DNA from 2 places in the Cecembia calidifontis genome. Region 2 is predicted to be linked to the other one. Evidence: riboswitches for the same ligand, from Rfam matches in the RefSeq annotation. Region 2 holds a riboswitch; the other holds the start of a gene.
What was found. Region 2 has a riboswitch for thiamine pyrophosphate ahead of thiM (hydroxyethylthiazole kinase). Riboswitches for the same ligand answer to the same signal wherever they lie in the genome.
Positions count from the first base shown of each region.

Region 1: it holds a riboswitch for thiamine pyrophosphate, as region 2 does, so the genes downstream of both, BC751_RS06165 (TonB-dependent receptor) here and thiM (hydroxyethylthiazole kinase) in region 2, are expected to answer to the same signal.

Region 1 covers NZ_SGXG01000001.1:1,420,913-1,425,400, forward strand. The annotation lists gene pnuC (nicotinamide riboside transporter PnuC) at 1-372, shown strand, start outside; gene BC751_RS06155 (AAA family ATPase) at 365-889, shown strand; gene BC751_RS06160 (fatty acid desaturase family protein) at 1,063-2,127, shown strand; TPP riboswitch at 2,384-2,480, shown strand; gene BC751_RS06165 (TonB-dependent receptor) at 2,645-4,488, shown strand, end outside.
Region 2 covers NZ_SGXG01000001.1:2,012,123-2,016,610, forward strand. The annotation lists gene tenA (thiaminase II) at 1-106, opposite strand, end outside; gene thiD (bifunctional hydroxymethylpyrimidine kinase/phosphomethylpyrimidine kinase) at 93-923, opposite strand; gene thiE (thiamine phosphate synthase) at 917-1,570, opposite strand; gene thiM (hydroxyethylthiazole kinase) at 1,567-2,358, opposite strand; TPP riboswitch at 2,434-2,524, opposite strand; gene BC751_RS08835 (S8 family serine peptidase) at 2,604-3,725, opposite strand; gene BC751_RS22045 (hypothetical protein) at 3,736-4,245, opposite strand; gene BC751_RS08840 (MBL fold metallo-hydrolase RNA specificity domain-containing protein) at 4,262-4,488, opposite strand, start outside.

The sequences.
Region 1 (4,488 bases), 590 kb from region 2:
CGCCCTTCAAACGGGAAACCGGAGCTTCCGGTGACCTGGTTGGACAAAAAAGGGATTGCCACATCAGTGATTTTGTTTCTGGGATCTTATATAATCTTGTTTATCGTTTTGGCCAATTTTACCGATTCTGATGTCCCTTATTGGGATTCATTTACTACCGCTTCAGCTTTTGTAGGGATGTGGCTGATGGCCAAGAAAAAAGTGGAAAACTGGATTGCCTGGATCATTACGGATATAGTTTCAGTGCCATTGTACTTCTACAAGGGTTTGATGCTGACCTCTTTCCAGTTTTTGTTTTTCACAGTATTGGCCATCATTGGATTGATGGAGTGGATCAGGACAGCCAGAGTAAAACAGGAGGTATATGCGTAAAAAGGTGGTTGTTATAGGTCCTGAATCTACTGGGAAAAGTACTTTGAGCCAAGCTTTGGCAGCGCATTTTTCAGCCCCTTGGGTTCCTGAATATGCCAGAACTTACATTGAGAAACTGGACAGGCCCTATGATTATGACGACATGTTGGTAATCGCCAAAGGGCAATTGGAATGGGAAGATTTACATGCCCAAAAAGCAGATCAGCTTCTGATCTGTGATACAGACCTCCATGTGATCAAGGTATGGTCAGAGCACAGGTTCGGAAAGGTGCATGATTGGATATCTGAGCAGATTCAACTTAGGAAATACGATGTCTATTTATTGACAGACATTGATATTCCTTGGCAGGAAGATCCACAGCGGGAGCATCCGGAGCCCGAAATGAGACAGTATTTTTTTGAGTTGTACCGAAATCTTATCTCTCAAACAGGGGTTCCTTTTGAAATCATTTCAGGAACGGAGCCAGAAAGGATCCAAAAGTCCGTGAAAACTATCCGCAAACATCTGAAATTATAAATTGGTGGAGGAGTTTTGGTAAAAGATGTTAAATTGTCGCATTTTGACCGGGCAATTTTAAGACATGTTAAAATTCCTCATTTATTTCCATTACCTTTATATGAAGAATGTCGGACGATCACCCTGTTTGTTTTTCATTCCTTTTAAATTAATTATCACATTCAATTCAGTAAATGCGTCCGCCTAGATTTCAAGCCGCATCCTCCTTTCATGAAGACCTGAAAGGTAGAATCAAAAATTATTTCTCAGAAAAAAATCTTAAAACAACCGGAAATTCCTCCCTCTATTTCAAGGCCATCGTGATGGTTTTGGCCTTCATTGGGATTTATGTTCACTTGGTTTTCTTTACTCCTTTCTGGCCATTTGCCATCTTGGAATCCATCATCCTTGGGGCACTTACTGCAGGGATAGGTTTCAATGTCATGCATGATGGAGCGCATGGGAGTTTCAGCCGAAAAGGATGGGTCAATGAACTGGCCGGAATTTCCATCAATTTCTTGGGAGCCAATGTGTACATGTGGAAAACCAAACACAATGTGGCACACCATTCCTTCACCAATGTGGATGATCATGATGATGACCTCAATGCAGGTGCATTCCTGAGATTGGGCCCCAATCAGAAGCGGTACAAAATTCATCGCTTTCAGCATCGTTACTTCATTTTCATTTACTCCATTCTGTATTTCTATTGGGTGTTTTTCACGGATTATAAGAAGTATGTAACCAAAAAGGTGGCAGAAACACCAATCAAAAAAATGGACTTGAAGGAACATGTGTCTTTTTGGGGGTTCAAAGTAGAACATCTATTCTTGTTCATTGTACTTCCCGTTTATATGCTTGGGTTTATGCCCTGGCTGATCGGATTTCTTGTATATGGATTGGCCACCGGCATTATCATGAGTGTGGTATTCCAATTGGCCCATGTCCTGGAAGAGACCTCATTTCCTGTCCCTGATAAGGCGACCAATAAGTTGGAAGATGATTGGGCAGTCCATCAGTTGAAGACTACCGCAAACTTTGCCACTAAGAATAAGGTCTTATCCTGGCTTATCGGTGGTCTGAATTTCCAGATTGAACACCATCTGTTTCCCAATATTTCGCATATCCATTATCCGGCGATTTCCCAGATCATCAAGGAGACTTGTAGGGAATATGGGATTCCATATATCGAACATCCAAAAATGAGAGTGGCCCTTGCCTCCCATGTCAACCACTTGAAGCATTTGGGAAGGGAATAGGATTACTGTTCATCTGATAAAAAACTCCATTTGAAAAGAATAGGGCAATTCAGCGTAGCTGTCTTGCTTTTTTTTAACCTAAGGTTGTTGTACCCGGGGCCATTACCCAAAAGGGATTATATCCATTTCTGGGTTTTTCAATGACCCTTGGCTTAATCAAATTCCGAAATCCCCCTTTCGACTTTTAAAATCCCTTTAATTTTCCTATCCTGCCTTCAGCCCTTGCTTTTTACAAATGCTCTATCTACCTTCGCACTCAGATCATGAGGGGTGCCTTAATACAACGGGCTGAGATCATACCCACAATACCTGATCCGGGTAGTGCCGGCGAAGGGAAATGAGTAAACCGATTACCAATATATTTTGACTCAGAGTCACCAAAGACAAGGCTTTGGTTCGTGCATGCAATCCAAAAATATCTTGGTTTCGGAAATGGGTAAACAAAAAACAGAGAATCGCCCCTAGGTTTTCTGATGTTTAACCAAAAAACCGCAAAGCGGTGAAATGTCAAGCATTTATGAAAAAATCACTGTTTTTATTGGCCTTTTGGCTGATGGTATGGGCTACCTATGCCCAATCTAATTTGAGAGGTGTGGTGAAGAGTGCCACAGGTGAAGAATTGGTCGGTGCCAATGTGATCTTGGTGGGAACAGGCAGAGGGTCCACCTCTGATCTTTCCGGTAATTTCCAGATCAGGAACATTCCTTCAGGTACTTATACCCTGAGGGTAAGTTACCTGGGTTATGAAAGTCAGGTGAAGGAAGTGTCTGTTCCAACAGACCTGGTTTTAGAGATTTTCCTAACTCCTAGTGCATTACTGACAGAGGAATTTATCGTCTATGCCACGAGGGCTACAGATCTCACACCTACCACCTTTTCCAAAGTGAGCAAACGGGATATTTCAAGACTTAATCTTGGTCAGGACATCCCCATACTCCTGAATTTCACCCCTTCTGTGGTCTCGTTCTCAGATGCCGGTGCTGGGGTAGGATATACGGGTTTAAGGATCCGGGGATCAGATCAGACCAGGATCAACGTGACTGTCAACGGTATTCCTCTTAATGATGCAGAGTCCCATGGTGTTTTTTGGGTCAATATGCCGGATTTTGCCTCTTCTGTGGACAATATCCAGATCCAAAGAGGTGTGGGGACTTCCACTAATGGTGCAGCTACTTTCGGGGCAAGTTTAAATATCCAGACAGACACCAGACAAGATGAAGCCTATGCGGAAATTGATAATTCCTTCGGTTCATTCAATACCAGAAGGCATATGGTGAAAGTAGGTACCGGACTGATTAATAATCGCTGGGCATTTGATGGAAGGCTGTCGCGAATTGCCTCGGATGGTTATATCGACCGGGCTTCTTCTGACCTAAGGTCTTATTTCCTTTCCGGAGGGTATTATGGGGAAAAGCATGTGGTAAAACTGAATGTTTTTGCCGGGGCAGAAGTCACTTATCAAGCCTGGGAAGGGGTTCCCGAAAACCTCTTGGCCACCAACAGGACTTTCAATCCATATACCTACGACAATCAGGTCGATGATTACAAGCAGGATCACTATCAGTTGATCTATACAGGAACTTTTGGTAAAAACTGGAAAGCCAATGCAGCCTTACACTATACCTATGGAAGGGGATTTTTTGAGCAATTCAGGCCAAATGACAGGCTGAACAGATACGGCCTTCCTCCGGTAGTGGTAGGAGAAACTTCCATTTCCCGCATGGATATCATCCGCAGAAGGTGGTTGGACAATGATTTCTATGGAGGGGTATTTTCCATGAATTATATTTCTGATGATGGCAGATTGGATGCAGTATTAGGGGGAGGAATCAACCGATATGACGGTGACCATTTTGGGGAGATCATTTGGATGCAGTTTGCCGGAAATACCAATATCAGGGACAGGTACTATGATAATGTGGCAGTCAAAGATGATGCTAACATTTACGCAAAGGCTACCTACCAATTGACGGATAGGCTGTTTGCATATGGCGACCTTCAGGGCAGATGGATCGATTACCGTTTTGATGGGATCAACAATGACCTGAGAGATGTGACAGGTCAGGTGAAATTTGCCTTTTTCAATCCAAAATTCGGATTTACTTATCAAGTTGCTGAAGGAAAGCAGTGGTATGCCTCTTATGCGGTGGCCAATAGAGAGCCTGTAAGAAGGGATTTTACCGATTCTCCTATTATCGAGCGGGCCCCCAAGCATGAAAACCTGCAGAATATTGAAGCAGGATTTAAAAGGCAATCGGCCAATTTCTCCTATAATGCCAACATTTACTACATGAAGTACAGAGATCAGTTGGTGTTGACAGGTCAACTGAATGACGTGGGAGCTTATGTTAGGGACAATGT
Region 2 (4,488 bases):
TCTCTACTGGGAGTGTACCATTCAGCAATTCTTGGTTAAAGGGCATTTCCAGTATTTTATTATAAATTGGAGATATTTGCTCCCAGGCTTTTTCAGTCCATTTCATAGATGATCTGTTTTTGAGGGTTATAAAAATGATTCAGGGGGCCATTTCCTTGGCCGGTATTTACGTCTTTGCCTGATTCCAGGGCCCCGTTGACATAGTTCTTAGCCATTTCAACCGCTTTTGGAAGCGGGTTTCCTTTGGCCAATACTGCTGCTATCGCAGAAGAAAGGGTACAGCCGGTCCCGTGTAAATTCTTGGTTTTGATGTAGGTGCTTTCGTAAGATTGTTCAGGCATTTCTTTTTGGAAAAGAATGTCTTGAATAACCGGCGTGTTCAGGTGTCCTCCTTTTATCAGGACAGCTTGGCATTGCATGTTCAGGAGATCTTTTCCTGCTTGGTGCATTTTATTCACCGAATCCACCTCATACCCCGTCAGCATAGCAGCCTCATCCAAGTTGGGAGTGATCAAAGTTGCCAATGGGAAGAGCTTTTCTTTTAAAAGTGCTACGGTGCCTTCTGCAATTAAACGATCTCCGGAAGTGGCAACCATGACAGGATCAAAAACTATAGGGATTTGGGGAAAGTTTTTTAAAGTGCTGGTGAGAACTTCCACCACCTCAGGTTGATTGACCATGCCTATTTTTATGGCTTTGGGTGGGATGTCTTCCAGGACTGCCATTAATTGTGCTTCAATATGCCTGGGAGGGATGGGGAAAATGTCCCTGACGCCTTGGGTGTTCTGTGCGGTGGTGGCGGTTATGACTGTCATGCCATAGCAGCCAAGCGCAGCAAAAGTTTTGAGATCTGCTTGAATGCCAGCCCCTCCACCACTGTCTGAACCTGCAATGCTTAGGACTGGGATGTATTTTTTTACCATAATTGATGATTTGATCCTTCTTCAATTTTTTTTCTAAAGGCTTCAGCGGCATGGGCTGGGCTTGGGGCACTGCAAATCCCTGAGACCACGGCCAGACAATCAGCCCCATGGCTAATGATGCTGGCGGCATTCTCTATTTTCACCCTTCCTATGGCAACCAGAGGCTTATCGGTGGCCTTTCTTAAATGGGCCAATCCTTTCAATCCCCATTCACTTTTGGTGTCCATTTTGGTTGGAGTAGCATAGATGGGGCTCACCCCATAATACCAGGCCTCTTCACTAAATGGTTTTCGTAAATCTCCCATGTTTTCCAATGACAGTCCCAAGGTTTTACCAGATCCCAGGATCGTTTTGGCTTCCATGATGTTGGTGTCTTCCTGTCCCACATGAAGCCCTTCCGCATCTATGATTTTTGCCACTTCCACCGAGTCGTTGATGATTAAGGGGACATGGTACTTTTCACAAATGGCTTTTAGTTGCTCTGCTTTCCTTACGAAATCTTCCAAGGACAGGGATTTTTCCCGGATTTGGACTATGTCCACTCCTCCTTTGAGTGCTTCTTCTACCACCCAGAAAAAGTCCCTGCCAAGGCATAGCGCTTCATCTGTTACCAAATAGAGCTTATAAGGGAAAATTGTTGGCTTCATGGGTAGCTTACGATCATTCTTTCTTCAAACTCCTCGGATTTAAGATTATATAGGGCATCATAGAAATGAAGTTGTAAGGTTCCTGGACCGTTAGCTTTTTCGGCAGCAATATCACCAGCGACTCCCATAAGCGCCATGGCGGCAGTACTTGCCAGGAAGCGATCTTTTTCAATGGCTATCATGGCACCAGTCAAAGCAGAAGCTGTACAGCCCAATCCCGTAACTTTGGACATGATAGCATTGCCATTTTTCACTTTTGCTATCCGTTCCCTGTCAATGATATAGTCAACTTCTCCTGAAATCACTACTACCGCACCGGTTTGTTTGGATAGCTGCGTGCCTGCCTCCAATGCCTCATCAGAAGAATTGGTGCTGTCTACCCCTTTGCTTTTTATATTAACGCTTGCTAAAGACATGATTTCAGAAGCATTGCCCCTGATGACACTGGGTTGGAATTGCAGCAATTTGCTCAAAAGTTCATTTCTATAAGGAGTCGCACCAGCACCTACGGGATCAAGTAACCAAGGTTTTTGGATAGTATAGGCATGCGCTGCTGCTTGGAGCATACTTTCTGACCAATATTCATCGAGGGTGCCAATATTGACCACCAAAGCACCTACAATATTGACCATGTCTTTGACTTCAGGCTGGGCATGTGCCATGATGGGAGATGCACCTGCTGCCAATAGTGCATTGGCTGTGTTGTTCATCACCACATAGTTGGTAATACTTTGTACAAGCGGGGATTGGGTTTTTAAACGGGTTAATAATGCGCTGATCTGCTCCATATTTTTCTCTTTTCAGTTAAACAGTGGGTTGAAACTGTAGGAGCAGGAAAAAGTAGAGCAAGCAGGTTATGCCTCTCTTTGGAATTAACTTTTTCCTTCGCCGGTATGACCCGTATCAGGTTCGAAGGGTTTGATCTCAGCCTTGTCGGCACCCCTAAAGTTTCTATTTCTTAATTATACACGGAATAAAACAAAAATGGTTCATGTTTTCAAAAACATGAACCATTCATTTGGTCTTTTTCTAATTACAGTTTCACTTTCCCTTTGGCCACTTGCCTGGCCAAGATAAGTGCATTGTAGGCGTTGACGATTTTACCAGATTTTGAAATTTCCTGCAAAGTAAGTGGTTGGGAGGGGTTGCTTCTCAATATCACCTGTACAGGAACTTCCAAACCTGATTCCATGATGATTTTTTTCACTTGGGCAGCCGTCAATTTGGGATAATAAGTCCAGATGAGGGCAGCAACGCCCGCTACCGCAGGGGCAGCCATTGAGGTTCCACTTTGGAACTCGTACTCATTGCCTGGCATGGTGGAGTTAATCTGTGCCCCAGGGGCAAAGACATCCACATTTTTTGCGCCATAGTTGGAGAAAGGGGCAACCATGTACGGCCCATATTGACTGCCAAGGGCACCTACAGTAATCACATTGTTAACGAATTCCTGCCCGTTTTGAAACTTGTGGTCATTAGGGAAATTGGGGTTGTCAGGGTCATCCAGGTCTAAGCCATCATTTCCTGCAGCATGCACGAAAAGGACATCTTTGGAGGCGGCGTATTCGAGCGCCTCATAGACCCATTCAGCATTAGGAGAAAAGGCCTTTCCAAAACTGGCATTGATGATTCTGGCACCGTTGTCCACCGCATACCTGATGCCTAAAGCAATATCCTTGTCATACTCATCTCCATCCGGTACTGCTCTGATGCTCATGATGGAAACATTGTTGGCAACCCCTCTGATACCTATCCCGTTGTTTCTGTCGGCCCCAATGATTCCTGCCACATGGGTCCCGTGACTCTCATCTTTTACAAGGATATTTGGGTTGCCATTGCCATACTGGAAATCATTGAGGTCATAAGGGTTGTCACCAACCGGTTTTCTTCCATCAAATTCCATGTTCAGGTGGTAATTTGCTTTTGTCCCGTAGTATTTTTCAGCCTCATCCAAATCTTCCATGATAGCATCCAAACTTCCTGACATGGCCAGAATGCTGCTTAAAAATCCCAATACTTCCTGGGTTTCTTCGTTATCTGATTTTATTGTCCATAAATCTTCAGGCTCATATGCTGGCTTGCCCAACAATTGCTGTGCGGTAAAGTCAGCAAAGGAAATGGTGGTTTTGAGCTCTTGAATTTGGGCCAAGTTCATTAAACTTTCTTCAGCTTCTTCCTCGAATTTTTTTCCGGGCCTTTTCCCGAAGTTTTTCATCCCCAAGACCCAAGCTCAATATTCTGGTAAATTCAAGTCTTTCATGGTAGGAATTACCAAGGAAGTTATAGCCATGGATGTCATCGATGAATCCATTTCCGTCATTATCCTGGCCATTTCCTGCTATTTCCTTGGCATTGATCCAGAGCACAGAAGCAAGGTCTTCGTGTAACAGGTCAATTCCTGCATCCAGAACTGCAACCGTTACAGGGTTCCCTTTCTTTTTCCTGATAAGTTCCTTGTAGGCCCTATCAACACTCATACCTGGGATGGTATCTTTGAGCAGGTCAAGGTGTTGCCAGTTCAACATTTGGTATTCTCCGATTTCTCCATTTTTGGCTACAAAGGTATCGGGTCCTGAAAGGAGTTTTGTGGTGGATTTTATGCCAGTACATCCAATTGCCAGCATGGCAAGGGGAAGCATGGATACCCATAGGGTTTTGTTCAATTTGGTAATCATGTTAGGTTATTTTCAATTAAATTCCGTCAAACAAAGAAAAACTTTCCATGTATTCCGGTACAATGGTGTGCCATTGTAATTCTTCCGTTAATTTTTTTGATAGGGTTTCTGAGGCTTCCTTTTCCCCATGGATAAGAAAGGTCATTTTAGGTTTATTGGCAAATCCTTCTGCCCATTCCATCAATTCTTCTTGATCAGCATGCGCGGATAGACCTTCAATATAGTAAATTTTAGATTTGACGG